2 regions of the Sutcliffiella sp. NC1 genome follow, and region 2 is predicted to be linked to the other one. Evidence: a T-box and tRNA genes for the amino acid it is inferred to sense, from the RefSeq annotation. Region 2 holds a T-box; the other holds one or more tRNA genes.
What was found. A T-box is a leader RNA that pairs with one kind of tRNA and senses whether it is charged. The one in region 2 lies ahead of argS (arginine--tRNA ligase), so its partner is inferred to be a tRNA-Arg.
Positions count from the first base shown of each region.

Region 1: it encodes a tRNA-Arg, which carries the amino acid that the T-box ahead of argS (arginine--tRNA ligase) is inferred to sense. The anticodon was not compared.

Region 1 is NZ_CP115153.1:245,267-257,010, reverse strand. Features, by position in the region: rRNA gene O1A01_RS01415 (23S ribosomal RNA) at 1-581, opposite strand, end outside; rRNA gene O1A01_RS01410 (16S ribosomal RNA) at 1,000-2,551, opposite strand; tRNA gene O1A01_RS01405 (tRNA-Gly) at 2,662-2,735, opposite strand; tRNA gene O1A01_RS01400 (tRNA-Pro) at 2,752-2,825, opposite strand; tRNA gene O1A01_RS01395 (tRNA-Arg) at 2,845-2,921, opposite strand; tRNA gene O1A01_RS01390 (tRNA-Leu) at 2,996-3,079, opposite strand; tRNA gene O1A01_RS01385 (tRNA-Leu) at 3,092-3,175, opposite strand; tRNA gene O1A01_RS01380 (tRNA-Gln) at 3,186-3,260, opposite strand; tRNA gene O1A01_RS01375 (tRNA-Asp) at 3,273-3,348, opposite strand; tRNA gene O1A01_RS01370 (tRNA-Met) at 3,380-3,456, opposite strand; tRNA gene O1A01_RS01365 (tRNA-Glu) at 3,677-3,748, opposite strand; tRNA gene O1A01_RS01360 (tRNA-Ser) at 3,759-3,849, opposite strand; tRNA gene O1A01_RS01355 (tRNA-Asn) at 3,853-3,927, opposite strand; gene O1A01_RS01350 (SprT family protein) at 4,562-5,017, opposite strand; gene cmpA (cortex morphogenetic protein CmpA) at 5,098-5,229, shown strand; gene O1A01_RS01340 (Tex family protein) at 5,252-7,435, opposite strand; gene O1A01_RS01335 (PP2C family serine/threonine-protein phosphatase) at 7,630-8,229, opposite strand; gene sigB (RNA polymerase sigma factor SigB) at 8,226-9,011, opposite strand; gene rsbW (anti-sigma B factor RsbW) at 8,986-9,462, opposite strand; gene O1A01_RS01320 (STAS domain-containing protein) at 9,485-9,793, opposite strand; gene O1A01_RS01315 (PP2C family protein-serine/threonine phosphatase) at 9,903-10,907, opposite strand; gene O1A01_RS01310 (anti-sigma regulatory factor) at 10,924-11,325, opposite strand; gene O1A01_RS01305 (STAS domain-containing protein) at 11,330-11,686, opposite strand; gene O1A01_RS01300 (STAS domain-containing protein) at 11,683-11,744, opposite strand, start outside.
Region 2 is NZ_CP115153.1:3,565,814-3,583,955, forward strand. Features, by position in the region: gene O1A01_RS18725 (RNA-guided endonuclease InsQ/TnpB family protein) at 197-1,312, opposite strand; gene O1A01_RS18730 (AI-2E family transporter) at 1,543-2,595, opposite strand; gene O1A01_RS18735 (aspartate aminotransferase family protein) at 2,838-4,196, opposite strand; gene O1A01_RS18740 (hypothetical protein) at 4,232-4,459, opposite strand; gene O1A01_RS18745 (YrzQ family protein) at 4,683-4,838, opposite strand; gene O1A01_RS18750 (hypothetical protein) at 4,859-5,053, opposite strand; gene O1A01_RS18755 (PRC-barrel domain-containing protein) at 5,075-5,551, opposite strand; gene recD2 (SF1B family DNA helicase RecD2) at 5,726-8,110, opposite strand; gene O1A01_RS18765 (tetratricopeptide repeat protein) at 8,130-8,786, opposite strand; gene mnmA (tRNA 2-thiouridine(34) synthase MnmA) at 8,957-10,033, opposite strand; gene O1A01_RS18775 (cysteine desulfurase family protein) at 10,056-11,234, opposite strand; gene cymR (cysteine metabolism transcriptional regulator CymR) at 11,280-11,696, opposite strand; gene O1A01_RS18785 (replication-associated recombination protein A) at 11,953-13,233, shown strand; T-box leader at 13,269-13,480, shown strand; gene argS (arginine--tRNA ligase) at 13,591-15,279, shown strand; gene O1A01_RS18795 (RsfA family transcriptional regulator) at 15,355-16,008, shown strand; gene O1A01_RS18800 (tRNA threonylcarbamoyladenosine dehydratase) at 16,410-17,174, opposite strand; partial or broken gene O1A01_RS18805 (VOC family protein) at 17,324-17,425, opposite strand; RNA gene ssrS (6S RNA) at 17,514-17,704, opposite strand; gene aspS (aspartate--tRNA ligase) at 17,772-18,142, opposite strand, start outside.

The sequences.
Region 1 (11,744 bases), 1.6 Mb from region 2:
CTAACTACTTGTAGGCACACGGTTTCAGGATCTTTTCACTCCCCTTCCGGGGTGCTTTTCACCTTTCCCTCACGGTACTGGTTCACTATCGGTCACTAGGGAGTATTTAGCCTTGGGAGATGGTCCTCCCAGCTTCCGACGGGATTTCTCGTGTCCCGCCGTACTCAGGATCCACTCAAGAGAGAACGAGGTTTCAACTACAGGGTTTTTACCTTCTATGACAGACCTTTCCAGGTCGCTTCGTTTACCCCGTTCTTTTGTAACTCCGTATAGAGTGTCCTACAACCCCAAGAGGCAAGCCTCTTGGTTTGGGCTAATTCCGTTTCGCTCGCCGCTACTCAGGAAATCGCGTTTGCTTTCTCTTCCTCCGGGTACTTAGATGTTTCAGTTCCCCGGGTCTGCCTTCCATACCCTATGTATTCAGGTAAGGATACTACTCCATTACGAGCAGTGGGTTTCCCCATTCGGAAATCTCTGGATCAAAGCTTACTTACAGCTCCCCAAAGCATATCGGTGTTAGTCCCGTCCTTCATCGGCTCCTAGTGCCAAGGCATCCACCGTGCGCCCTTAATAACTTAACCGTCGACAAATGATAAGCGTCGCATCTCTTCGTCAGCTTCCTTCGCTCACGTCCTCATGTACGCTTTTGTACACTCCGGCGCTCGCTCAGTCGCTTCCTCGACCTGCTCGCTTCTAATTTGTCTTAGTATTCAACCTAAAATTAGGTTTCGTTGATAACAGCGAATTGTTATCATTAGAAAATTACTAAGATGAACGATACTTGTGAATGTATCTTGATTACTTATATTATCTAGTTTTCAAAGAACATGGCTACTGACTTCAATCACATCGTGATTAGCTTCGTAGCTTAACCTTCATGCTACTCTTGCTGCTTAAGGAATCCATCATCGTGGATTTCACTTGCAGACGCAAGCGCAATATTAATAGAGAGAATGATCTCTCAAAACTAAACAAAACAATGAGCGTGATTTTCCTTAGAAAGGAGGTGATCCAGCCGCACCTTCCGATACGGCTACCTTGTTACGACTTCACCCCAATCATCTGTCCCACCTTAGGCGGCTGGCTCCAAAAGGTTACCCCACCGACTTCGGGTGTTACAAACTCTCGTGGTGTGACGGGCGGTGTGTACAAGGCCCGGGAACGTATTCACCGCGGCATGCTGATCCGCGATTACTAGCGATTCCGGCTTCATGTAGGCGAGTTGCAGCCTACAATCCGAACTGAGAACGGTTTTATGGGATTGGCTCGACCTCGCGGTTTTGCTGCCCTTTGTACCGTCCATTGTAGCACGTGTGTAGCCCAGGTCATAAGGGGCATGATGATTTGACGTCATCCCCACCTTCCTCCGGTTTGTCACCGGCAGTCTCCTTAGAGTGCCCAACTAAATGCTGGCAACTAAGAACAAGGGTTGCGCTCGTTGCGGGACTTAACCCAACATCTCACGACACGAGCTGACGACAACCATGCACCACCTGTCACTCTGTCCCCCGAAGGGGAACGCTCTATCTCTAGAGGTGGCAGAGGATGTCAAGACCTGGTAAGGTTCTTCGCGTTGCTTCGAATTAAACCACATGCTCCACCGCTTGTGCGGGCCCCCGTCAATTCCTTTGAGTTTCAGTCTTGCGACCGTACTCCCCAGGCGGAGTGCTTAATGCGTTAGCTGCAGCACTAAAGGGCGGAAACCCTCTAACACTTAGCACTCATCGTTTACGGCGTGGACTACCAGGGTATCTAATCCTGTTTGCTCCCCACGCTTTCGCGCCTCAGCGTCAGTTACAGACCAGAGAGTCGCCTTCGCCACTGGTGTTCCTCCACATCTCTACGCATTTCACCGCTACACGTGGAATTCCACTCTCCTCTTCTGCACTCAAGTCTCCCAGTTTCCAATGACCCTCCACGGTTGAGCCGTGGGCTTTCACATCAGACTTAAGAAACCGCCTGCGCGCGCTTTACGCCCAATAATTCCGGACAACGCTTGCCACCTACGTATTACCGCGGCTGCTGGCACGTAGTTAGCCGTGGCTTTCTGGTTAGGTACCGTCAAGGTGCGAGCAGTTACTCTCGCACTTGTTCTTCCCTAACAACAGAGCTTTACGACCCGAAGGCCTTCATCGCTCACGCGGCGTTGCTCCATCAGACTTTCGTCCATTGTGGAAGATTCCCTACTGCTGCCTCCCGTAGGAGTCTGGGCCGTGTCTCAGTCCCAGTGTGGCCGATCACCCTCTCAGGTCGGCTACGCATCGTTGCCTTGGTGAGCCGTTACCTCACCAACTAGCTAATGCGCCGCGGGCCCATCTGTAAGTGTTAGCCGAAACCAACTTTCAATATAGTACCAGGAGGTACTATATATTATCCGGTATTAGCTCCGGTTTCCCGAAGTTATCCCAGTCTTACAGGCAGGTTGCCCACGTGTTACTCACCCGTCCGCCGCTAACTTCTTTAAAGCAAGCTCTAAAGAAGTTCGCTCGACTTGCATGTATTAGGCACGCCGCCAGCGTTCGTCCTGAGCCAGGATCAAACTCTCCGTAGAGTATTTGATTGCTCAAAATGTTGCTGACTTATCGTCAATTTATTGTTTTGTCGATTTTAAAAACCGACTTGCACGCTATTGTTTTGTTTAGTTTTCAAAGAACATTTTATTGGAGCGGGTGATGGGAATCGAACCCACGACATCAGCTTGGAAGGCTGAGGTTTTACCATTAAACTACACCCGCTAAATTATATTTCAAATCGGGAAGACAGGATTTGAACCTGCGACCCCTTGGTCCCAAACCAAGTGCTCTACCAAGCTGAGCTACTTCCCGTCTACTATTTTAAAAATAATGGCGCGCCCGAGAGGACTCGAACCCCTAACCTTTTGATCCGTAGTCAAACGCTCTATCCAATTGAGCTACGGGCGCTCGTTTTAGCGACTTATCTATAATATCATTTCGTTTTTACTAAGTCAACACTTTTTTTATTTTATTTCTTTCGATGCGGTCGAGAAGACTCGAACTTCCACGGGATTACCTCCCACTAGGCCCTCAACCTAGCGCGTCTGCCATTCCGCCACGACCGCTCAAAAATACGATGGTGCGGGTGAAGGGACTCGAACCCCCACGTCAAAGACACTAGATCCTAAGTCTAGCGCGTCTGCCAATTCCGCCACACCCGCTTTTATAAGTTGGCTGGGCTAGCTGGATTCGAACCAACGCATGACGGAGTCAAAGTCCGTTGCCTTACCGCTTGGCTATAGCCCATAAATATTATAGTGGCGGTCCCGACGGGAATCGAACCCGCGATCTCCTGCGTGACAGGCAGGCATGTTAACCGCTACACCACGGGACCTCTTGTTATAATAAATTTTTTAAATAAAGATTGGTTGCGGGGGCAGGATTTGAACCTACGACCTTCGGGTTATGAGCCCGACGAGCTACCGGACTGCTCCACCCCGCGACGATAAAATAGGTCACAATTCCACGCTTCCAAACCGTTTTACCGGACTGTCGCTTCCTCTTCTGGTAGTTCTGAGAAGTTGAATGCGTTGGGGCAACCTTTAGCGTATTCGTTGAATTATTTCTCACCACTACATGACGGGACCCCTAAAACACAAAAACTTCTTTAGGGATAGAAATGGGAGGCAAAACTTTTGTTCTGCATCCCATTTTCCTTAATATGACCCGTACGGGATTCGAACCCGTGTTACCGCCGTGAAAGGGCGGTGTCTTAACCGCTTGACCAACGGGCCAAACATATGATGGCGGAGAAGGAGGGATTTGAACCCTCGCGCCGCTTACACGACCTACACCCTTAGCAGGGGCGCCTCTTCAGCCACTTGAGTACTTCTCCGTATGGCTCCACCAGTAGGATTCGAACCTACGACCCTTCGGTTAACAGCCGAATGCTCTACCGCTGAGCTATGGTGGAATAATAATTATGTTTACTTTTACGAGAAACGGTTTTAGTTGAACCGAATGTCCTCGTCTCAGGAAGCCTAATCAAGCAGCGGCTCGCCGAGTACAACTCGCAGTAATTTCATCGAAGCAATTGCTCGTTGCTCTACCGCTGAGCTATGGTGGAATAATAATTATATTTACTTTTACGAGAAACGATTTCAGTTAAGCCGAATGTCCTCGTCTCAGGAAGCCTAATCAAGTAGCGGCTCGCCGAGTACAACTCGCAGTAATCTCATCGAAGCAATTGCTCGTTGCTCTACCGCTGAGCTATGGTGGAATAATAATTATATTTACTTTTACGAGAAACGATTTCAGTTAAGCCGAATGTCCTCGTCTCAGGAAGCCTAATCAAGTAGCGGCTCGCCGAGTACAACTCGCAGTAATCTCATCGAAGCAATTGCTCGTTTCTCTACCGCTGAGCTATGGTGGAATAGTGAACCATTTGTCCAAAACATTATGAGTCGGACAAGTTTTATTTTACTTTCACTTCTTTAAAATGTCAAGGCTATTCAAGATAGGAATTTTTCCTAATTTTCCGAAGTGCCTTAGCTTTTGTGAGAAGCGACCTTGATAATTTATCACATCTGAAAACAGAAGTCAATATTTTATTTTTCTTGTAATCTCCCTTTACACTTCCCGCATACGTAACGGTTAATATCAACCTTTCTTCTCCTTCTATATTGTAATCCACAGCCAGTACATTCATAGTGTCGATAGCTGCCAGTTGTACGCTTTTGCTTCAACCCTTCTATCGGTTGGCAAAACCTTGGTGCCCCCACTTTTTTTAGAAGTACTTTGAAATCTTGATCCCTATGTTGATAGCCTTTTCCTTGAATATGCAAATGATAATGGCAAAGTTCATGTTTTATTATTCCAATGAGTTCATCCAGTCCGAACTCTTCATAATACTTTATGTTTAATTCTATGTCGTTTGTATGCGTTAAGTACCTTCCACCTGTTGTTCGCAGCCGATGATTAAAGTAAGCTCTATTTACGAACGGCCTTTGGAAGTATTCCAATGAAAGTTCTTCTACTAACATCTGTACTTTTTGATCATCCATAACAATCCCTCACTCGAACCAATACGTAATAAAATGCATAGTATGATAATACCTTAAAAAAAGATAAAGGTGGTATGCATATGCCTACATGGTTTATGAAACAAATGCAACGTGCCTACAAAGAAAAAAATCGATATCAAATAAAGCTTTTAAATCAATGTTGGTATTTTTATTATGAAAAACAAAACACAACAGATATAAAAGAAGACTAGACGAACTAGTCTTCTTCTCTATTTAAACCGTTTGTAGTTCTGGTTGTAACATAGTTAGAGCTACTCGGCCTTTTTTCACATCCACATCTTCTACCCATACAGTAACAATATCTCCTACCGAAACAACATCTAGCGGATGCTTAACATATTGATTACTAAGTTTGGAAATATGCACTAAACCATCCTGTTTAACACCGATATCGACAAAAGCACCAAAATCTACGACGTTTCTTACCGTGCCTTCAAGCTCCATGCCAGGTAATAAATCTTCTAATTGAAGTACATCTTGTTTTAATATCGGTTTAGGCATATCATCCCTCGGATCTCTTTCTGGTCGTACTAGAGATTCCATTATATCTCGTAACGTTACTTCACCAATTTCTAATTCTTCCGCCATTTGTTTTACATCTAACTCTTTTATCGCAGCTTGTAATTGTTCCGTTCCTATGTCACTGACCGACAAATTCAGTTTATCCAATAATGTTTTTGTCGCACTGTAGCTTTCAGGGTGAATGCTCGTGCGATCGAGTGGATTTTTCCCATCGATTACTCGTAGGAACCCAATACATTGCTCAAAAGTCTTAGCTCCTAAGCGAGGAATCCCTTTCAATTCTGATCTACTCGTAAAACGTCCTAGTTCCTCACGCTTTTTTACAATATTCGTTGCGACCGTTTTAGATAATCCAGATACATATTGCAATAGCGAGGTAGATGCGGTATTAACATTCACACCAACTTGGTTAACAACCGTTTCGACGACAAAGTTTAACGACTCTGCTAATCGTTTTTGTGTTACATCATGCTGATATTGACCAACCCCAACTGATTTCGGATCAATTTTTACTAATTCAGCTAAAGGGTCTTGAAGTCTACGAGCGATCGAAGCTGCACTTCTTTCCTCTACTTGTAGGTCAGGGAACTCTTCACGGGCCAATTCCGAAGCAGAATAAACACTTGCTCCTGCTTCATTTACAATTAAGTAGAAAGTGGATAGTCCATTATCTTTTAACACCTCTGCAACAAGCTGTTCTGTTTCTCTCGATGCCGTACCATTTCCTACCGCAATTACTTCGACATTATATTTTGTTATTACTTTTATCATTTCATCTTTTGCTTGTTGACGTTTATTTACGGGTGCATGCGGATAAACAACTCCTATATGCAGTAACTTTCCAGTTGCATCAACAACAGCAAGTTTACATCCTGTCCGATAGGCAGGGTCTACACCAAGTACAACCTTGTCTTTTAATGGTGGTTGCAACAGAAGTTTTCTTAAGTTTTCGGAAAATATATGTATCGCCTGCTCTTCCCCTTTTTCCGTTAACTCTTTTCTAATTTCTCGCTCAATTGCTGGTTCAATTAACCTTTTATAACTATCCTCCATTGCTTCCTTCACAATGATTGTAGCCGGAGAACTTGAAGTTTTGACGACTCGCTTTTCTAAAAAAGTATGTATTTTATCAACAGGAGCCTTTATCGAAACTTTTAATATCTCTTCTTTTTCGCCGCGATTTAAAGCTAAAATGCGGTGAGGTAAAATTTTGCCCACTGGTTCTTCATATTCATAATAAATGGTATATACTCCACGCTCATCTTTTTCTTCATCTTTTACTGATGAGGTAATAACACCTTGTTTAAAAGTAATATCACGAATCCATTGACGGAAAGAAGCATCATCTGAGACAACTTCCGCGATAATGTCTTTTGCTCCTTGGATAACTTCTTCAACTTCTCTCACTTCTTTTTCTTCTGAAAGGAATTTAGAAGCTTCTTCTTCCACCTTTACATTTAGAGGAAATGTAAGTAACCAATTGGCGAAAGGCTCTAATCCTTTTTCTTTTGCTACAGTCGCTTTCGTTCTTCGTTTCTGTTTATAAGGTCTGTATAGGTCTTCTACTTGCTGAAGCTTGTCCGCTTTCATTATTTGACTTTTTAACTCTTGCGTCAGCTTCCCTTGCTCTTCTATAAGACGAAGTACTTCTTCTTTTCTTTTCTCAATATTTTGCAAGTACTGCCATTTCTCAAAAATATTTCGAATTTGCACTTCATCTAACGAACCCGTTTGTTCTTTTCTATATCTGGCTATAAAAGGGACTGTATTGCCTTCCTCAATCAATTCAATGACTTTTTTTACTTGCCCTTTTGGAATTTGTATATCATGAGATAGCTTTTGCAACAATTGCTGTTCTTTTTCATTCCATTCCAACCTACTAACCTCCTAGTCAATCCTTCTATATTCATCATATCAAAATCTTTCTAAAACAACAAAAGAGCATATAGATACAAACATTGCCCTTAAATGTTAATTTATCATAATCATGATTGCTGCTTGTCCTAGATGTAACAATAAAAATTTATAGTTTCATAAAACGAAGAAAAAGGCTAACAAGTCGTTAGCCACTATAAAAATTCCCCTGATATTATCGTTACGTCATCTTCCCCTTCATTTGAGTGATACTTTACTAGTTTCATCAGTAAGGAAGGTGGTAACATTCCTTTTAAGTAATTTCGAACAGAAGGAATTTCAATTCCATCAGAGTATATAAAGAATCTTGTACCTGCCTCGTAAACATAAGAATGTGTTTTCATTTTCAATGGTTTACCGGACAAGTATCCTTTCACCGGTAACGGATATATTAATTTTTCATCAGGAGGATATAAAAAAAAGCGAATATTTCCGATACAGCTGTATTCCAGCCTTTCCTGTTCGTAATACACTTTAAGTATAGAGACAGCCGCTCCTCTTTTTAATCGCAAACTTTTATTACATTCTTCCATAATAGTGGCGACATTTTCGTTTTCATATTCCCTCGCCACTTCAACTACAGATTTAGATGATTCGTAGGCATACTCACCACTACCAAGCCCATCAGCTACTACACATATGAAAAAGTCATTCGTTGCGTTAATGTAGTAACTATCTCCACAATAATATTTACCATTCTTCGCATTTTGATATGCACTCACTTGTACATGACGATGTGTTAGTTGTTCGATCATGTTAAAATCTCCGAATCTAATTGTTCTTTCCCTATTGCCTTTTTCAGTTTTTCTAAAGCTTTCCTCTGTAGTCTAGAAACGTGCATTTGGGAAATACCGAGGCGATCACCCGTTTCTTTTTGACTTAAGTTTTCAAAAAAGATACATTCAATAATTTGACGTTCTCTTTCCGATAGAACAAAAAAGGCTTTCTTAAGTAACAGTCGGTGGTCTACTTTTTCATATCCATCTTCTGTTGAGCCAACTACATCCAATATCGTTACTGTACTACCGTCAGAATCCGCTTCAATCGCGTTATCAACCGATAGCGTTTGATAGTTTTGCCCCATCTCCATAGCTTCTAGCACTTCTTCTTCTGAAACCTCTAAAAACTCAGCTATCTCTATTACTTTCGGCGACCTTTGGAATTTTGTCGTTAACTCCTCAACCGCTACTTTTATACGGGGACCAATCTCTTTAATTCTTCTGGGCACATGTACGCTCCAAGTTTTATCTCGCAGGAACCTTTTTATTTCTCCAATAATAGTAGGAACTGCAAATGCTTCAAAACTTCTTCCAAAACTCGCATCATAACGCTTCATCGCCCCTAGAAGCCCTATCATACCAACTTGGGATAAATCTTCATGGAACGCTTTACCTTTTGAATATTTCCTAGCAAGCGATTCCACAAGCGGTTTATAGTGCTCCACTAATTGTAATTGGGCCTCTTTACATTCATTTTGTTGATATTGGAGTAGTAGCTGGTCAACATCTAGTTTATTGGGCTGAGACTTTTTCTTCATCCCATTCCACCTGCTCTCCTTGTAGATACTTTGTCATAAACACCGTTACGCCTTGATTATTGTGCACTTTGACGGTGTCCATTAGCGTTTCGATTAGGAATAGTCCTAAACCTCCTTCAGGCAAAGTTTCCACAGGGTGGGATTTCGAGATTGGACCAAGTTCATTTTTGATTTCTTCAAAATTAAAGCTTTGGCCATTATCCGCAACAACTAACTCTAGACGATTAGCATAGACACCGAATCCGATACGGATATTCCCACTTTCTTCCCCCTGATAAGCGTGGTCCACTACATTCGTACAAGCTTCACTTATTGCGATTTTCATATCTTCTATTTCATCATAGGAAAATCCCATGCGATTTGCGATTCCAGAGAGGGATAACCGAATGACTCCCACGTATTCTGGTTTAGCTGGGTATACCATCTCAATATAATCGTACGTGCGATTCATCTTTTTCTGCACCACCTTGAACTTATTTTACTTTCATAATTCCAGCTAAGCCTGTTATATCAAATAATCTTTTTAAACGAGAAGATAAACCTGTCAGCACGAACTCTCCCTCGTTTTCTTTAACTAATTTAAAAAAACCTACAAACATACCTAAACCAGTACTGTCCATATAACTAACTTCAGATAAATCAAACACAATTTTGCCATTAAAGTCATGTAATATAGGACTTACACTTTCCTTAATTTTCGGAACAGTAAAAGCATCTATTTCACCAGTTAAGAAAACGGTCGTTTGTTCGTTTTCTGCATTAATCTGGATATCCATATTCATCAGCTCACCCCATTAAAAAATAGTTATCTATTGTATAAAAGGATATTACTACCCATTGTTTTCGAGACTAGCACACTCACTACTGTTTTAATACCCGTTTTTACTCATATTAAACACTTCTTTTTAAAATGATTAGTGTAAAATCATCACGTAATGAAAAGTGTTGTAATTTCTCTAACTTTTTAAATACTGTTTCCGCTATTTGTTGAGGATGTTCATCAATACTTTCCTGAATCATTTGAGTAATAAGGTCAATTTCAATAAATCCATCTTCCGTTCTACACTCCGTAACACCATCCGAATACAGCACTACCATATCGTTCTTTTGGATTTGTTTTTCATATTGAACATACTTAGCCTTTGGGTCTACACCTAGCACAATACCTCTTGCCTCAATTTCAACAAACTCACTTGTATCCGAATCGTAATACAAAGGTGGTTCATGCCCCGCAGATGAATACGTAAATAGATGGTCATTTAAGTCATACATTCCATAAAACATCGTAATAAACATACTTGCATCAATATTTTGTTCAACCACTCTATTTAAGTTGCTTAGTATATAAACAGGATCTTTACTAGTATCAGATACACTGTCCATTGCATACTTAATCATCGACATGCACATTGCTGCTGGTATCCCTTTTCCTATAACATCTGCAATTGCAACACCGAAAGAATGATCGTCTTGTAAAAAGTGAAAATAGTCACCACTCATCTTTTTAGCAGGAACACTAACTACACCAATTTCCACCTCAGGTAAATTAGGGATTTTCGTCTCTAATATTGTCTGCTGCACTCTTGCTGCTATATCAATTTCCGTTTGCAATTCTTGCTGTCTATCTATTAAACTTTGATGACCACGATATGCTATTCCGTACCCTATCATTACTTCTAATAAAAAATCTAACGAATGAAGTATATCATCTGCTATTTCAGGTGAAAGATTTTGTAGCATCGATTTATGTACACTAATTATTTCATCCGGAGAAATCTTTTCAGCTAATAATTTTCTACTAAATTCTTGACCTCTATATAAGATTTCCTCCGATTGGTCTCGTAAATAAGCAGATAGAATCTCTTTATATGTCTTTTCAAAGCCTTGTAGCTTCATAAGTCTACCTCCTAGATTATCGAACCCATTTCACCGCCTCGATTCGAGTACCTTCTCCAACATTAGAGTCAATTTGAAAGTTATCCATTAACCGCTTAACACCAGGAAGCCCCGCTCCAAGCCCCCCAGAAGTGGAATATCCATCTTCCATCACTTGCCTAATATTAACAATTCCTGGGCCGTTATCTTGCGCAATAATACGCAGCCCCGTTTTATTATATTCCGTCACTGCTTCTAAACAAACTTGACCTGTTCCCGCATATAAATAAATATTTCGCGCTAACTCGGAAATAGCAGTAGTAATTCTCGCCTGGTCAACCGTACCAAAGCCCATTTCTTTCGCCACATTTCTACCCATTTGACGAGCCGCTACTATATCCCACTCATTTCTAATCGTAACACAGGATTGGACAGTCATCTTTCTAATCCTCCAATTCCTGTTGTAATTTCTCCAAACCTTTTTCTAGATCAAGCGCTGTTAACACTTCATCTAAATGAATGCCCAATTCTACTAGAGTAATAGCTACTGCAGGCTGAATACCAGTAAGAACAACTTGGGCTCCCATTAATTTGGACATACTTATAACGTCACCTAATACTTTCGCAATAAAAGAGTCAATCATATCGATTGATGTTAAATCAATTACAACTCCACTTACTCCTGTCTCATGAATCCGATTTAAGAGATCTTCTTGGAATTGTAAAGCTGTCTGATCATCTAATTCCCACTGAATTGAAATTAGAAGACAGTCGTAAAGTTTTAAAATAGGTATTCTCAATGACGATCCCCCACATTCACTATCGTTCTATTTGTCATTTCTAATGCCGCTTCCATCC
Region 2 (18,142 bases):
TCAGTCAACAACCCACCACTTAACGACCTTGCGGGCTGTTTGAAGTGGGGGCTTGCGTCTGTAAGAGTTTGACAGTGTTTCTGCCCTTGCAGAGAACAACTACGCTTATTCCTACCCAGTAGTGCGAACGAGCTATGCTCTCCTACCTTAGCGTGGCGGAACATAAGGACGGTTGACTTCGCCCCTACCGCAAGAGTTATACTCCTGTGGTAACTACACCAATATGTTCAATTCCTTTTCGGTGTAGATTCATTGCACCAATACGGTCATCATTTGATTGATATTGACAATTTTTACATGAAAAAGTGTGTAACTTTTTATTGCGATTTGCTTTTTCAATGTGTCCACATTTAGGGCAAGTTTGAGAAGAATATTTGGGGTCTACTGCTATTACTGTTTGACCATTTAATTCCGCCTTGTATTTAAGCATTTGACGGAACTGATAGAATGCCCAAGATACAAAAACATAGCGGTTTTTCACACGCACTTTTTCTGTTGCAGAACGAACACCTGTTAAGTCTTCTAAAACAAACATCGTACCTCTAGGGTATAGATCAACGAGTGCCTTTGTAATTCGATGGTTTACATCCGTTACATAACGGTTTTCTCTTGAACCGATTTGTTTTAGTTTCTTACGAGCAGATGGTGTCTGTCGCATTTGTAACTGTTTGCGGGTAGCTTTAAATACACCACGCTTATGCTTAACAACATTTCCGTTGTAAAAAGTGGTTTTACCTTGACTATCATAAGTAGTCGCAAGAAAGTTAATACCTAAATCAACACCAACGATATTGTTTACATTTACATAATCTAGCTTTTGATACTCTTTAGTCATCGGAATATGTAAGAACCACTTCTTGTACTTATTAACTAATTTAGCAGTACCGAATTTCCAAGTGCCATTGAAGTATTTCTTCATAGCCTTTCGCTCATAATTTAGCTTTAAACGACCATCCAGTGTATTCACACTAAATTGATTTTGGGTTAGTGAGTAATCACGATTCCACACAAGGTCATATTCTGGAAGTTTAAATCCAATCAAAGACCATTCATGTCCATTCGATTTTGCTGTCTTGTAGCGGGCGATTACAGTTTTCATCACAGATTGAGCCATTTGGCTTTTTAGTCCAAATTGATTTCGTAAATCAAAATAATATAAGTCGTTAAGTTTTACTTGATTTAGATTTTTCGTTTCGAATATGTGTTTCGATAACCAGTTACAAGCCTTACGATAAGCATTAGTTGTTATTTTTAGACTATCAGCTTGACTATCAGAAACATAGATTTGTATTTTTGCAGTAATGGTAGACATTATTTTCACCACCTTTCACTAACTAAATTATACTAAAAACTTTAGTGGAAGGTACATAACGAAAAAAGAGAAAGGAGGGCAAGGCTGATGTTTCAGATACTTATTATGGTACAAAACCTTACGATTTACTGTACCATACCGTATCTGACGGCAATTCCACCCCACTTATCGTTGGACTACGCCCTTCACACGGCCCTTCACACGATTGAAGTGGGGGTATCCTTGCCAATTTAGATGAAATGCTTACTAATATGCATAATAGTTACCTTTAAAACAGCAAATATAGGGACGGCTACAATTAAGCCTATAATACCACCAATTTCTCCGCCTAGTAATAATGCGAAAATAATAATAACAGGATGTATGTGTAAGCTTTTTCCTACTATTAACGGCGATAAAATGTTTCCTTCTGTAAATTGTAATGCAAAAATTATTATTGCAACAATGATTACCATCTTTACTGATATCGTTGCCGCAATAATAACTGCAGGTAAGGCACCAATAAACGGTCCGAAATACGGGATGATATTTGTAACCCCTATAATAATACCTAGTACTAATGGATATTCCATTCCTGCTAGCCATAAGCTTATAGTTGCCAAAAGCCCAATTACTAAACAAACTAATAATTGACCACGTATATAATTTCCGAGTGATATATCAACATCTTTTAAAAAGGCAATGCCACCTTTTCTCCATTTCCTTGGAGTGAGATACCATGCGGTTCGCTTTACTAAGTCATAATCCTTTAATAAATAAAAAACTACAAAAGGTATCACTATTATTACGAATATAGAATTTAGTAATCCTTTTATGCCATTAATAATTTTCGCCGTATAATCAGCAATTAATGCCTCAAAATCGGTAACTAGAAGTTCAATCCGCTCGTGAATACCATCTGGCCATCGTGAAGTACTAGAATGTATCCTTTCTATCCATCCACGGTATGTATTTGCAACTTCAGGGAAATTATCGGCAAGTTCCTTAAGCTGAGAAATAATTAAAGGTGTGCCTTTATATATTGCGAGTCCTATTCCGCCAAAAAATAAAAAATAGATAATTAATATAGCGTATGGACGGGGTAACCCTGCGTCGTGGGTTCTTTCAACAAACGGATGTAGTAAATAAGCAATAAAAGCACTGATGATAAACGGAATAAAAACTGCAACTATAACTTTTAAGATTGGTTGCCATAGTGGGCTAAGTTTCATTAAAACAAATAGGATAATAAAAACGAGTAACGTGATAGCTAGTCGATATATCCATTTCCATTGTTTAGTCAAAGATAACTCCCCCCTGTTCTTATTGTTAATCGGATTGCTAAATTTATACAGAACGAGGGGAAAGAAGAAATAAAGGCTTAAAAATAGAAGGTTGGGACATAACTATTTTTTATCAAAGTAAAAAACGAACAAAAAAAGTAGAGCGGAAATAACCCGCTCCGGAAATATACTTCGCTAGTTTGGCGATTGTTCGTTTTTCATCATGATTATTTTAGTTTTGTCTCAGCCTCTGCCTCTTCTACCTATAAATTCACAAAACTAGCTGAAACTGTTTCAATAATTTTGGTCAAATCGTCATCCGTTAAGTTTAGAGGGGGTGCTAGGGCAATTACGTTATTGTAACCTGCTACAGTGGCACCATTTTTTCCGATTAATACTCCCTTTTCTTTGCAGCGAGTTACAACTTTATTGACTCTTTCAACATCTAACGGTGTTTTTGTTTGTTTATCGGAAACTAGCTCAATACCAATGAGCAATCCTTTTCCTCTAATATCTCCAACAAAAGGATGATCGCTTAGTCGTTGCTTTAGCTCCGATAATAATTGTTTCCCTTTTTGTGCGGAACGTTCAACTAAATTTTCTCGTTCGAAAATCTCTAAATTTTTTAATGCAACGGCGCAAGAGGCTGGACTTCCACCAAACGTATTAACGTGACGAAAATAGTCATATTCCTCCGAACCTTTAAACGCTTCATAAATTTCCTTTTTAACAGCTGTAGCAGCAAGCGGCATATAACCACTCGTAATTCCTTTTGCCATTGTAATTATATCTGGCCTTACACCATAGTTCATAAATCCGAACGGCTTCCCTGTTCGACCAAAGCCACAAATTACTTCATCTACAATTAGTAGTGCACCGTGCTTTTCACATGTTTTTTTCACTTGTTGTAAATAATTTTCTGGAGGAGTTAAAATACCCCCACCCGTTATGATTGGTTCCATTATCATTGCTGCAATCGTTTCACTAAGCTCCCAAGTCATTGCATCGTCAATTGCTTGCACAGACTTTAAGAGCTCCCCATTTCCTTCCTCCACTCGATATGTATCTGGAGGTGGGACATGAAGAAAACCCGTTGCTAACGGTTCGTATTTATATTTCCTTTGCGCTTGGCCAGTGGCTGCCATCGCACCGAGAGTGTTTCCGTGATAGGAGCGATATCGTGATACAATTTTATATCGATTATTCTCTCCCTTTTGCAAATGATATTGTCTAGCGATTTTAAACGCCGTCTCATTTGCCTCAGAACCACTATTACTGAAGAAAAATACGTATTCATTCCCTAACCATTCATTTAATTTTTCTGCTAACTTAATCGCGGGGATGTGACTCTGCGTTAAAGGATAATAGGCTAACTCCTTTAATTGACTGTATGCTGCTTCTGCTAACTCTGTTCTGCCGTACCCCGCATTCACGCACCATAAGCCTGACATTGCATCTAAATATCTTTTTCCATCAATATCTGTTACCCATGCACCAGACGCTTCCTTCATTACCACTGTGCTATTTGGTTGGAATGGCTTCATAGAATGCCAAACATTTTTCGTGTCACTTGCAAGTAAATCTTCCCTTGTTTTTACCACCGTAATCTCCCTCCAACACATCTTATTCCAAATGTCTTATATTAATAGAAAACCGTTCATCTTGCGTAATAGCTTTTTATTTCTTGAAGCATTTTTAAAAATTGCTCTTCGTCATGAAAATCTTTCGTACTCCAATTGGATTCTACCCAGCTAATTAACTCTTCCGGAGAATTAAAGTATTCTCCACTAGTATCAGCTTTACGAACTGTAAAACGCCAATTATCCTCATCAATTGTCACTTCACAAGGGTACGCACTTTCTTTACAACGTAACTCGTATTCCATTCAGATAGCCCCTTTCCAAAGGTTGTTATGAAATCTTATTCGTGTAAAAATAAAACTATGTACGGTATGCTTACATTATTTTTATAGTGTTTAAGGAGTTGAAGGGAGATTACCACTTTTATTCTTCCCAAACAGAGGAACAAAACTACAGTCCGTAAAATAGGATAATCGTGCTTTTACCAAAAAAAGAAAAAGCCGTCCAATTAGGACGGCTTCTCATATATTAAGAAAACACACGTTTCATTTGCTTCCTCATTCTTTTCATATTACGAGTTGAAGTCATATCTCCAACAAATCCTTTAACTTGCTCATTTTTCCCAAGTTGAGTTGCAGCTGCACCTAACCCAATTAGTAACAATGAAGTCATAGCTCTGTTCATGCGACTCACTCCTTTTAATTTTACATACTGATACGGCGATCGTCCTCATGAAACAAATCATCCAGTGAACTTAGCGTACCATCTTCTTCCACTTGATGAGTATGCACAATTCCTTTTGAAACAGAAAGCTCAATAAAACAGCCCCAACAATAATATTGATTCACACCAATTTTGCCGACGTCTTTACTTTTACAATTAGGACAAACAAGTTCCACTTTATTAGACACCTCTCGTGTTTATGATGTTACGGTAACAACGACGGCATCTTTTCCAATTATGAGGTCTGAAGGATAATGAATTATTTTCTTACCTTCTGTTATATCTGCAAAAAAACCGTCCGTTACTTCATACCCTACGATTGTGCCCTGCTTTTCATCAAAATATACGTCATCTAATAAACCAAGCTTATCGCCTTCTTCAGAAAGGAACATTTTCCCTTTAACACCATGGAAATGGTCGAAAAAAACTTGGCCTCTTGCTTCTTTCTGTACCGACATGAGGTTGTTGCCACATATCATAACCCCTGTATCTCCAAATGAAGAAATGTGTTCGAACGGAAGAAATTTATTTCGCTTCCATAAACCTTTTCCACTTATTAGTAGTCCTTTAATTTGTCCAGGTTCCTCGATGCAAAAGTCAACGACTCGACCTACTGTTACAGCTGTTTCTGAATCAAACGCGTGCATCCCAATTGTTCTAGAAAATGTTCGCAAAAGGAACCACCTCTTTTCGAACATTTATATCTTTTGCAAGCCTGCTATCATAAATACTGCAAAACCATTTCCATGTAAAAGATTAACTTTAAGTAATAGTTTAGGATCTGACTTTTATCGGTATGTTAAAGGTTTAAAAAAACTGACTTGTCCAAAGTCAGTTTTGAATTATTTTTATTTTTCCATGAAATCGTATGGAGATATACCTTCCATCCCAATTAATGCATCTTTTGCAAATGGCACTTCTTTTAATAGTTCATCATCTTCATCCTCTAATTGAGCATGTGTTGCATCACTCTTTAGTCTTTCCGTTAAGGAAGTTTGGCGAAGTTGATCGTCTGTTCGATTCACTCCAATTTGCAACGCTTCTTCTTCTCCACAAAGAATTAAAAATCGTTTACTACGTGTCACAGCAGTGTAAAGTAAATTACGACGAAGCATTCGGTAATAACTCTTTACAACAGGGAGGACGACAATAGGAAATTCGCTTCCTTGTGATTTATGAATAGAGCAACAATATGCATGAGTTATCTGTCCCAAGTCTTGTTTCGTATACGTTACTTCGTTTCCGTCAAAAGAAACGATCACCATATCTTGTTTTTCGGTGTTTTCTTTAGCATAAAAAATGGAAACAATCTCTCCCATATCGCCATTAAAAACATTACTATCTGGTTGATTAACTAGTTGTAATACTTTATCACCTGTCCGATAAACTACATTACCAAACGCTATTTCACGTCGTTGCTCTGACTTCGGATTAAACAATTCTTGAAGAGTCTCGTTTAATTTATCGATTCCAGCGTTACCTCGGTACATCGGTGCTAACACTTGAATATCACGTGCCGTATATCCTTTTTTCATCGCGTTGGCACACACTTTCTTTACAACATCTAATATATGTCCAGATTGACACTTTATAAAAGAACGGTCTACTTTAGGTGTCGAGATATCTCGTGGGATCATCCCGTTTTTCATATCATGTGCAAGGTCAATAATGGAAGATCCATCTTCTTGACGATATATGTCAGTTAACGCAACAGTTGGAATTGCCTTTGAAGCTAACAAATCTTTTAAAACTTGTCCGGGACCAACTGAAGGTAACTGATCTTCGTCACCAACTAAGATAACTTGAATATCGTTCGGTAAAGATTTAAAAAGCTGATGAGCAAGCCAAATATCTACCATCGATACTTCATCAACGATTAACAATTTACCAGGAACTGGATTTTCTTCATCAAATTGAAATCCTTCAGAGCCATTCCATCCGAGAAGGCGATGAATAGTTAAGGAAGGTAATCCTGTTGCTTCACTCATCCGTTTAGAAGCACGTCCTGTTGGTGCTACTAAAAGAATCGGAAAAGGATCATCTTTATCATAATCCTTTGGGTCGAGCGAGCAACCATGTAAATCAGCATATAGCTCTACTATACCCTTTATAACAGTTGTTTTACCTGTACCTGGTCCACCAGTCAATAGCATCATTGGGGACAATAACGCTTTTTGTATTGCTTGTTTCTGCGAAGGAGCATATTGAACCTTTAATCTTTCTTCTAACCGACCAAGTGATTTTAAAAATTCCGATTCAGGAAATTGCTCTTCATACTGAGTTTGCTCCAATATTCGCTTAATATTTTTTACTAACCCTTTTTCAGAGAAATATAACGAAGGTAGATAAATACGTTCATCTTCCCCCATTATTTTCCCCTCTTCTATCGCATGCAATATTTCCCGAGAAATGTCGTCTAATGTTACTTTTTCTGATTTGGAACTATTTAGTAACGAAAAAACACTTTTCATTAACTGTTCCTTCGTTACGAAACAATGTCCTTCTTGAAGTGAAACTTGTTCAAGCGTATACATACAACCAGCTCTAATACGACTTGGATCTGTGCCAGTAATACCTATTTGTTTTCCTAGCTCATCCGCACGACTAAAACCAATTCCTTCCACATCCTCTACTAATTGATATGGATTCGTTTGAATAATTTGGAGTGTTTCATCTTTATATGTTTGATAAATTTTCATTGTAAGTTGCGGTCCAAATCCAAGCTGTGAAAGGGCAATCATTACTCTTTCTAGGCCTTGATGTTCCATTAATGTTTTATACACATCTTTCGCCTTTTCAGTAGACAACTTAGGAACTTCAGCTAAAATAGAAGGGTTTTCCAATATTTTTGAGATTGCATTTTCACCTATAGCATTCACTATATTTTCTGCAGTCTTTTTCCCAATGCCGGTAAATATGTCACTAGATAAATATTGGATAACCCCCTGTTTTGTTTGCGGTAATTCTTTACGAAAATGCTCAACATGAAACTGTAATCCAAAACGAGGGTGATCTTTTAATGCACCAAAAAAAGTATACGTTTCATCTTCATGAATTTTTGGGAAATATCCAGTTACAATTGCTTCTTTTTCCTCATAAGGAACATTCGTCTCGCTCACCTTTATTCTAACAACCGAATACAGATTATCCTCGTTATGAAAGATTGTAACGAGATGTGTTCCTTTCATATAAAGTTCATTTTCTTGAAACAAATCAAGGGAGTTTTGGTGCATGTTCTATCCCTCCGTCTTACTAGTTTTCTAAAATAATTTTTTTCGCATGTGCCGCCAAAATATGGTCATGTTGCACTTCTATTGCTTTATCTAACATTTCTAATGATTTTTCTTTGTTTTCTGTATACGCGTATGCAACTCCTAAGTTATAAAAAGCATCTGCGTGTTGATCGTCATGCTTAACAACCTCTTCTAGTTGTTCAATTGCTTCTTCTAATAGCCCTTGTTGAGCAAGGCATAATCCGTATTGAAAACGTGCTTCCATATCGGTTGGTTTTAATTCTACCGCTCGCTGAAAATAAGGAAGTGCCAATTTTGGTTGATCAAACTTTAGTAAAGTCATCCCCAACATAAACAACGTATCTCCGTCGTTTTGTAAACCGTTTTTCATAGCTGCTTCAAACATTTCCTTCGCATGTTGCCAATCTTCATGCTCAAAGTAGTTGTTGCCTAAAGCATAGTAAGCAGCGGCCATTTTCTCATCTAACTGTAGTGCTTTTTTGTAAAAATTCATCGCTTTTTCTTTTTCGCCAACTGCATTTAAAACATTTCCAAAGTTCACGTAAGCAACTGCATTAGTCGGATTGTTTTCAATTTCTTCCGTAAATGCTTTAATCGCTAATTCATATTTTCCATCTTGTAAGTATTGAATGCCAATTGCATTATTGTCCTTCATGATAGCACCTCTATGTAAATTCCATTTTTCATTATTATTTTTTTCCATTATAGCATAAAGAAAGAGGATGACACTTAGGAATTTCCCGTCATCCCCTCTATTTTCATAGCGTCCGTTACTGTTTCGAAATCAAAGGACGTTTATCCACTCTTAGTTCTACTTACAATCATTTATCCTACATACCAAAGCTTTTCGCCATTTTTGTAAACTTCATCAATAGTAGCTCCACCAAGGCACTCATCGCCATTGTAAAACACAACAGCTTGTCCTGGAGTAATCGCACGAATTGGCTCGTCAAAAATTACTTCTACTTTGTCGTCATCTAGCTTTCTTACTGTCACACCGTTGTCTTGTTGACGATAACGGAATTTCGCCGTACATTTTATATCGTCTGTCGGTTTAACATCTGAAACCCAGCTTATATTTGTGGCAGTAATGCGATCAGAAAACAGCAGCTCATTATCGAAGCCTTGTCCTACATATAAGACATTTTTTTCTAAGTCTTTTCCTATTACAAACCAAGGGTCACCACTACCACCAATTCCTAAACCGTGACGTTGACCGATTGTGTAATACATTAATCCGTCATGTTTCCCTTTTACTTCACCATCGAGCGTTAACATGTTTCCAGGTTGCGCTGGAAGATAGCCACTTAAAAATTCTTTGAAGTTTCTTTCTCCAATAAAGCAAATTCCTGTACTGTCCTTTTTCGATGCAGTAGCTAAACCTGCTTCATGAGCAATTTCACGCACTCTTTTCTTTTCCATAGTGCCGATTGGGAACATAACTTTACTTAATTGTTCTTGTGTTAATTGGTTTAAGAAATATGTTTGGTCTTTATTTTCATCTAAACCACGTAACATTTTATATTCACCATCACGATACTCTACTTGCGCGTAATGGCCTGTTGCTAAATAGTCCGCACCTAGGTCTAGTGCATGCTCTAAAAATGCTTTAAACTTTATTTCTTTATTACACATTACATCTGGGTTCGGCGTTCTACCTGCTTTATATTCATCTAGGAAATATTGGAATACTTTATCCCAGTACTGTTTTTCAAAATTAACAGCATAGTACGGAATGCCAATTTGGTTACAAACGCGGATTACATCATTATAATCTTCTGTTGCAGTACATACTCCAAATTCATCGGTGTCATCCCAATTTTTCATAAAAATTCCGATTACATCATAACCTTGTTGTTTAAGTAGGTATGCGGCTACAGAGGAATCTACTCCTCCTGACATTCCTATTACAACTCGAATATCACTATTTGCTCTTTCTTCCAATGTTTCCACCTACTTTCTTGTTGTAAAGTCTTTTTACTATTTTTGCGGTTTCTTTTGCAGCTTTTTGTATTTGCTCCATATCGTTTCCGTAACCGAAACTAAATCGAATGGAGGATGCTATTTTTTCTGAATCACTACCGAACATTGCCACTAATACGTGGGAAGGATCGATGGACCCTGCCGTACATGCAGACCCGCTAGAAACTGAAATGCCCGCTAAGTCTAAGTTCACTAACATCGACTCAACATTTGTTCCCGGAAAATGTACATTTAACACGTGTGGTAGGGAGTGACTTTCACTGCCATTTATAGTAAAAGAAAGTTCTTCTTCATTCCAAATCCGTGTCATTTCTTGCTTAAAGCTTTCAAATTGCTTTTGCTTCTCTTCACTTTCTTTCATAGAAAGCTGTATAGCTTTTGCTAAACCTACAATACCTGGTACATTTTCTGTTCCAGCGCGACGTTTTCGTTCCTGCTCGCCACCGAACGTTTGTGGTAAAAAGCTTATACCGGCTCTAGCATATAAAAAGCCAACACCTTTAGGGCCATTAATTTTATGCCCGGACATTGAAAGAAAATCAATTTTTAGATCTTGAACATCTATATTTACTAGACCGAACGCTTGGACAGCATCTGTATGAAAATAAGCAGGATGGTCTTTTAACAGCTCTCCTATTTCATGAATAGGCTGAATCGAACCAACCTCATTATTTCCGTACATGATCGTCACAAGAATCGTTTCGTTAGTAAGTGCCTTTTTTAAATCTGTTATGGAAATTATCCCGTTATCATTGACGGGTAAATACGTAACGGTAAAGCCTTCCCGTTCCAGTTGTTCGCACGCGTGTAAAACAGCATGATGCTCAACAGTTGTTGTAATGATATGTTTACCTCGTGTTGCATTTGCTCTAGCGGCACCGATAATCGCTAAATTGTCCGCTTCCGTTCCACCGCTAGTAAAAACAATCTCATTTTCCTGGGCACCTATACTTCTCGCTGCAATACTTCTCGCCTCATCCACTAGATGACGGCTTTTTCTACCGAATGAATGAATGCTTGATGGGTTACCAAACGTGTCATTCATTACCTCCACCATACTTTCAACAACTAATGGATGCATAGGCGATGTTGCTGCATGATCTAAATAAATAGGTTCCATATGTGAAACCTCCTTTCCTACGTACTTTTATATTCATTATGAGCTTTAAATGTAGAACATATAAGCTTCTTGATCTCCGCCATCATGATTTGCTAAGTCTTCTAACGTTGTGCTGTCTAATACATCTTTAACAGCATCCCGAATACGAATCCATAGTTCACGCTTTGCAGGCTCTTCATCCTCTAATACTTCTACCGGACTAATAGGTCCTTCTAGTACACGAATTATATCTCCTGCTGTTATATTAGATGGCTCGTCCGCTAAAATATATCCGCCGTATGCACCACGAATACTTTTTACTAAACCAGCATTTCGTAATGGTGCTATTAATTGTTCTAAATAATGCTCCGATAAATCATGAGTTTGCGCAATCGATTTTAGAGATAATGGTCCTTCACCAAAGTTTTTCGCTAGTTCAATCATAATCGTTAAGCCGTATCTTCCTTTTGTTGAGATTTTCACAAAGCCACACCCCTTAAATTCACTTATATATATTCAATAACATCCGTTACTTATATGAAATCTCCGTTATTATAGCACAATTATAGGAACATTACATTTCTAATAAAACAGTAATATATGATACATTGAATGTAGGACAAATATCAATTATTTTGCCCAAGCACTGCTGACTTATTGAATATAGAAAAACAGAAATGGAAAATACCATTTAATTAGCAATTAAAATAATAATATTAACCGCAAGAAGGTGAAATAGATGAATAATAAACCGTTAGCGTTTCGCATGCGACCTCGATCTATCGAGGAGATTGTTGGACAAGAGCATCTCGTACAAGAAGGGAAAATTATTAATAGAATGGTAAAAGCTAAGCACTTATCTTCTATGATTCTATATGGACCACCTGGAATTGGGAAAACCTCCATCGCAACGGCCATTGCTGGGAGTACAAATTATAAGTACCGTACGTTAAATGCCGTTGTACATAACAAAAAAGATATGGAAATTGTCGTAGAAGAAGCAAAAATGTCTGGTAAAGTCATTTTAATATTAGATGAGGTTCACAGATTGGACAAAGGAAAACAAGACTTTTTACTACCTCATTTAGAGAGTGGATTGCTTACGATGATTGGAGCAACGACTAGTAATCCGTACCATGCGATAAACCCTGCCATACGAAGCAGATGTCAAATTTTCGAACTAAAACCACTTGAACCAGAACAAATACTAACTGTCCTACACTATGCTCTCCAAGATAAGGAACGAGGGTTAGGAAACTATAATGTAAAAGTAACAGACGAAGCAATGAATCATTTTGCATTCTCCTGCGGTGGTGATGTTCGCTCTGCTTTAAATGGTTTAGAACTAGCCGTCTTATCTACAGAACCTGACGAAGACGGAGTTATCCATTTAACGCTCGAAAGTGCAGAAGAATGTTTACAAAAGAAAAGTTTCTACCATGATAAAGATGGTGACGGACATTACGATGTATTATCTGCCTTCCAAAAGTCGATACGAGGTAGTGATGTGAACGCTGCTCTTCACTATTTAGCTCGATTAATCGAAGCAGGAGATCTTGTTAGTATTGCTAGAAGGTTACTTATTATCGCTTATGAAGATATTAGTTTAGCGAGTCCTCAAGCAGGAGCCCGGACGCTTTCCGCAATAGAGGCAGCAGAAAGAGTCGGTTTCCCCGAAGCAAGAATTCCTTTAGCTAATGCGGTTGTAGAGTTATGCCTCTCTCCTAAATCTAATTCTGCTTATAAAGCGTTAGATGCAGCACTTGCCGATGTTCGAAGTGGTAACGTTGGCGATATACCACTACATTTAAAAGATGCTCACTATAAAGGGGCTAAAGATCTAGGTAGAGGAATTGATTATTTATATCCTCACGATTACGATGCTGGTTGGGTCAATCAACAATATTTACCCGATAAATTAAAAAGTAAAGAATATTTCGTGCCGAAGCAAAATGGGCAAGAGAAAAATTATTATGCGGTTTATCATAAATTGAAAGAATTAAAAAATAAAAAGTATTGATAATTATTTCTAAATCTTTTACAATAAATGAAATATTTTGTTCGATGAGGAAGAGAGTACTTTTACTTGAAAAGCTTATAGCGAGTTAGGGATGGTGGAAGCCTAACAGCTCTTGTAAAAGGAAGCGCACTTCTGAGAAGCTATCTTGAAGTTTAGTATGGATAGCCGGGGATTTTACCTCGTTAACAAATAAAGCTGGTTCGTATGAACAATGAGAGTGGTACCGCGGGTGAATCTCGTCTCTATATATTTAGAGGCGGGATTTTTTTGTTGTCCTTTAAATTTACTTCGAACATGAACGAGCAACAACAGTTGAGTAAAATCAAAAAAGAATGAAAAAGATGGAGGTTATAAAAGATGTATAAAAAGTTAGTAGCAGAACAAATTTATCCGCACATTCAACAATACGTAACCCTTGATGAAGTGGAAAGTTTAATAGAAAAGCCAAAGTATGTAGATAAAGGCGATATTGCTTTTCCTTCGTTTACACTTGCGAAGCATTTGAAAAAAGCTCCGAACGTAATTGCGAAAACATTAGCCAAAAAATTGAACCATCCTTTATTTGAAAAAATAGTAGCTGACGGTCCATACGTTAACTTTTTTTTACATAAACAAGAGGTAAGTAAAACTGTGTTAACGACTGTATTAAAAGAAGGAAAAAATTACGGCAAAGTGCCTCTAAGTCAAGGGGAAAACATTACGATTGATTTATCATCACCTAATATTGCGAAACCATTTTCGATGGGTCATTTACGATCGACTGTTATCGGAAATGCGATTGCGAACATTTCCGAAAAATGTGGATATACACCAATTCGAATTAACCATTTAGGTGATTGGGGTACACAGTTCGGTAAACTAATTGTAGCTTATGAAAAGTGGGGAAATGAACAGGCAGTTAAAGAAAACCCGATTACAGAGTTACTAAAATTATATGTTCAATTTCATTCAGAAGCAGAAAAAGACACTTCTTTAGAAGATGAAGGACGCTTATGGTTTAAAAAGCTTGAGGACTATGATGAGGAAGCTACTCATCTTTGGGAATGGTTCCGTAATGAATCGCTAAAGGAATTCAACAAAATTTACGAGCTTCTCCAAATTAAATTTGATTCTTATAACGGTGAAGCTTTTTACAATGACAAAATGGAAGAGACAATTCATTTATTGCAAGAGAAAAATCTACTAGAAAGTTCTGATGGAGCAGAAGTAGTTTCGTTAGAAGAATATTCCCTTCCTCCGTGTTTAATTAAAAAGTCAGACGGCGCAACCCTTTATGCGACGAGAGACTTAACGGCTGCGCTTTATCGTCAACAACATTACGGCTTCCAAAAAGCTGTTTATGTTGTAGGTCATGAACAAAGTCTACATTTTCAACAAATATTTAACGTGTTAAAAAAGCTTGGGTTCCATTGGGCTAATGAAATGGTACATGTTCCGTTTGGATTTATATTAAAAGACGGTAAAAAAATGTCCACTCGTAAAGGGAAAATTGTTTTACTAGAGGAAGTTATTAACGATGCTATTGAACTTGCAGCTAAAAGCATTGAAGCCAAAAACCCTTCCCTTCCCGAAAAAGAAGAAGTCGCAAAAATAGTCGGCGTTGGAGCTATCATTTTTCATGATTTAAAAAATGAACGAATGAACAATATTGAATTTTCGTTAGAGGAAATGTTAAAGTTCGAAGGCTCAACAGGACCTTATGTTCAATATACTCATGCACGTGCTTGCTCGATATTAAGAAAAGGATCATCATTTAAAGAAGCGGCGGCTCTTACTGGCTTACAAGATGAACATAGCTGGAATGTTGTGAAACTATTAATAGAGTTCCCTTCTGTCATAGAAAAAAGTTTCATAAACTATGAACCTTCCCAAGTTGCTAAATATGTGATAGACCTTGCTCGTGAATTTAATAAATATTATAGTCATGTGAAAGTATTAACGGAAGATGAACAAATCGCAAGTCGTCTAGCACTTGTTCAAGCGGTAACAATTGTTCTAGAGGAAGGTTTACGACTACTAGGAATCCAAGCTCCGAAAGAAATGTAAATTTCCGTATATTCTCCCTTCAATTTGGAAATACTATTGAAAAAATTGTCCGTTTTTGGGAGGGAGTTTCATAAAATGAAAGTACGTCAAGACGCATGGTCTCATGAAGAAGATTTGTTATTAGCAGAAACAGTATTACGATATATACGTGACGGTGGTACACAATTAGGTGCCTTTGAAGAAGTAGGAGATAAATTAAACAGAACATCTGCTGCTTGTGGTTTTCGTTGGAATGCAGAAGTTCGTAAAAAATATGAACACGCTGTTGCAGTTGCCAAAAAACAACGAAAAGAAAAGAAGCGTGCGTTAGATAAAATGAAAAAATCTCAGCAATCAACTGACGCCAATTCTATGGAAGTGGAATTAATTCCTGCAGTTAATAGTGCTATAAAGAGGCCGAAAAAAGAAGAACCGCTTTTAACGATTGAATTGTCAGAAGAAGTGGCTCCAGTTAAATATAGCGCCGTTACTAACCAACTAACTTTAGACGACTGTATACAATTTTTACAAACCTATCAAAAAGAGTCTTCGTATCAAGATACGATGCAATTAGAAAATGAAAGATTAAAGAGAGAAAATCAAGCATTACAACAAAAAAATATGGAGTTACAGCAACATCTAGAAAAACTAGAAAAACAGCAAGATGTCATACAAGAAGATTACCAAATGTTAGTGAAAATAATGGAACGCGCAAGAAAACTAACAGTACTAGAAGACGAAGTAATGTAAATACAAAAGCGGAGGGCGTTTGGGCAGCGGCGTACAAACTGGAGCTTTCCTGGCGGAGATAAAGGAAACACAGCGAACGTCAGTGAGCTGATGTTGACTTATCGTACAGAAGGAAAGCGAAGTTTGCTAGCCGCTAACGCCCGGAGCTAGACGATAACAAAAGCGGAGGCGCATCGCTCTGACCCGTACAAACTGGACTGTTCCAGTAGGAGATAAAGGAAACGCTTTGGGAGCCAGAGGCGAGTTGATGTTGACTTATCGTACGGATGGAACGGGAAGTTTGATAGGGTCAATGCGCCAGAGCTAGACTGTCAAAAGCGGAGGCGCACCGCTCTGACTCGTACAAAGCAATTAGTCTAAAAAAATTGGGAGGTTGCATTTAGCAACCTCCCTTCTTGTTTTTATTGCTCGCCTACACGATGAATTTTCACGTCTGAAAGTAATTCCGTTACGACATGTCCAGCCATAATAAGTCCTGCAACAGACGGAACAAATGCGTTCGAGGACGGTGGCATTTTTGCTTTACGAATTGGTGCATCCTTTTTTCCAACTGTTTCATTTATATCTTCACGGGTAACAATTGGCTTCTCATCGGAAAACACTACTTTAATTCCTTTTTTAATTCCTTCTTTTCGAAGACGAACACGAATAACCTTTGCGATTGGATCTGTATGTGTTTTTGAAATATCTGCAACTTGGAAACGAGTAGGATCCATCTTATTGGCAGCTCCCATACTAGAAATAATCGGGATCTTTCGTTTCAAACACTCTTTCATTAAATGAATTTTGTACGAAATAGTATCTGATGCATCAATAACAAAATCAGGTTTATAGTTAAAAAAGTCTTCATACGTTTCCTCTGTGTAGAACATTTTTAACGAAATAACTTCACATTCTGGGTTTATATCTGCAATACGCGCCTTCATTAAATCAGCTTTCGGCTGCCCAACTGTTGACAATAAAGCAATAACTTGACGATTGACATTTGTAATATCGACATCGTCCTTATCTACTAATATTAAACGGCCAACACCGGAACGTGCTAGTGCTTCAGCAGAGAATGACCCAACTCCGCCGATACCTAAAACAGCAACTGTACTGTTTTTTAATATTTCTACTCCTTCTTTACCTATTGCTAATTCATTACGAGAAAACTGATGTAACATAAAATATCCTCAACTCCAAATTTCATATCTATGTTTGAATTGTTCCCGAAAATGAATATAACATACTTTTTATTAAATGTAAGTATGCCGATAGGATTTTTTTAGTTCTTTTCATCATAAAATTTCATATGTGGTTTAGCTTCCTTATATTCATTTCCTTTTACAAGTAGCTTTGCTCGAAAAACTTGTTCATAAAAAGTAATCGATGTATTTAAATTAGAGACTGAAAATAATAAATGATTAATTTTCATCTTGCTCACTCCAATTTATTAGTAATGTTATGAAAATAAAAAAACACATGATTCTATCTCCAAATCATGTGTTAGTAGTCGTATGTATGCAAGTCCCAATAGTGCCGTCGTCGATGCCTTCGTTTTGAACCCGCTACAAGCAGGTGGGTGCTCTGTTTCAAGCATTTGTACGTCCTACTCGTAGGTAGGCATGTACGCAGCTTTTGAAAACTCCGAGCTCCCGTATAATCTATTGTTCGGTCAAAACAATAGGTTATACGACGAACACATCAGGACTTGAATAACTTGTTGTTTGTATCATATCATACAGAAAAAACGTCTGCAAGGTACGTTCGTATGGGAAATTTTACTCTTTTTCTACATTTAACGACAACGATAGTTCCGTTAATTGACTAGTAGCTACTGGACTTGGCGCTTCCGTTAATAGACAGCTTGCGCTTGCTGTTTTAGGGAACGCAATCGTATCACGTAAGTTCGTGCTACCAGCGAGTAACATTACTAGTCTGTCTAAACCTAGAGCAATTCCACCATGTGGAGGTGTACCGTATTCAAATGCTTCTAGTAGGAAGCCAAACTGTTCTTGTGCCTCTTCTTGGCTAAAACCTAATACGTTAAACATTTGTTCTTGAATTTCACGCTCGTAAATACGAAGTGATCCTCCACCTAGCTCATATCCGTTTAATACTAAGTCATACGCTTGTGCGCGAACTTTGCCTG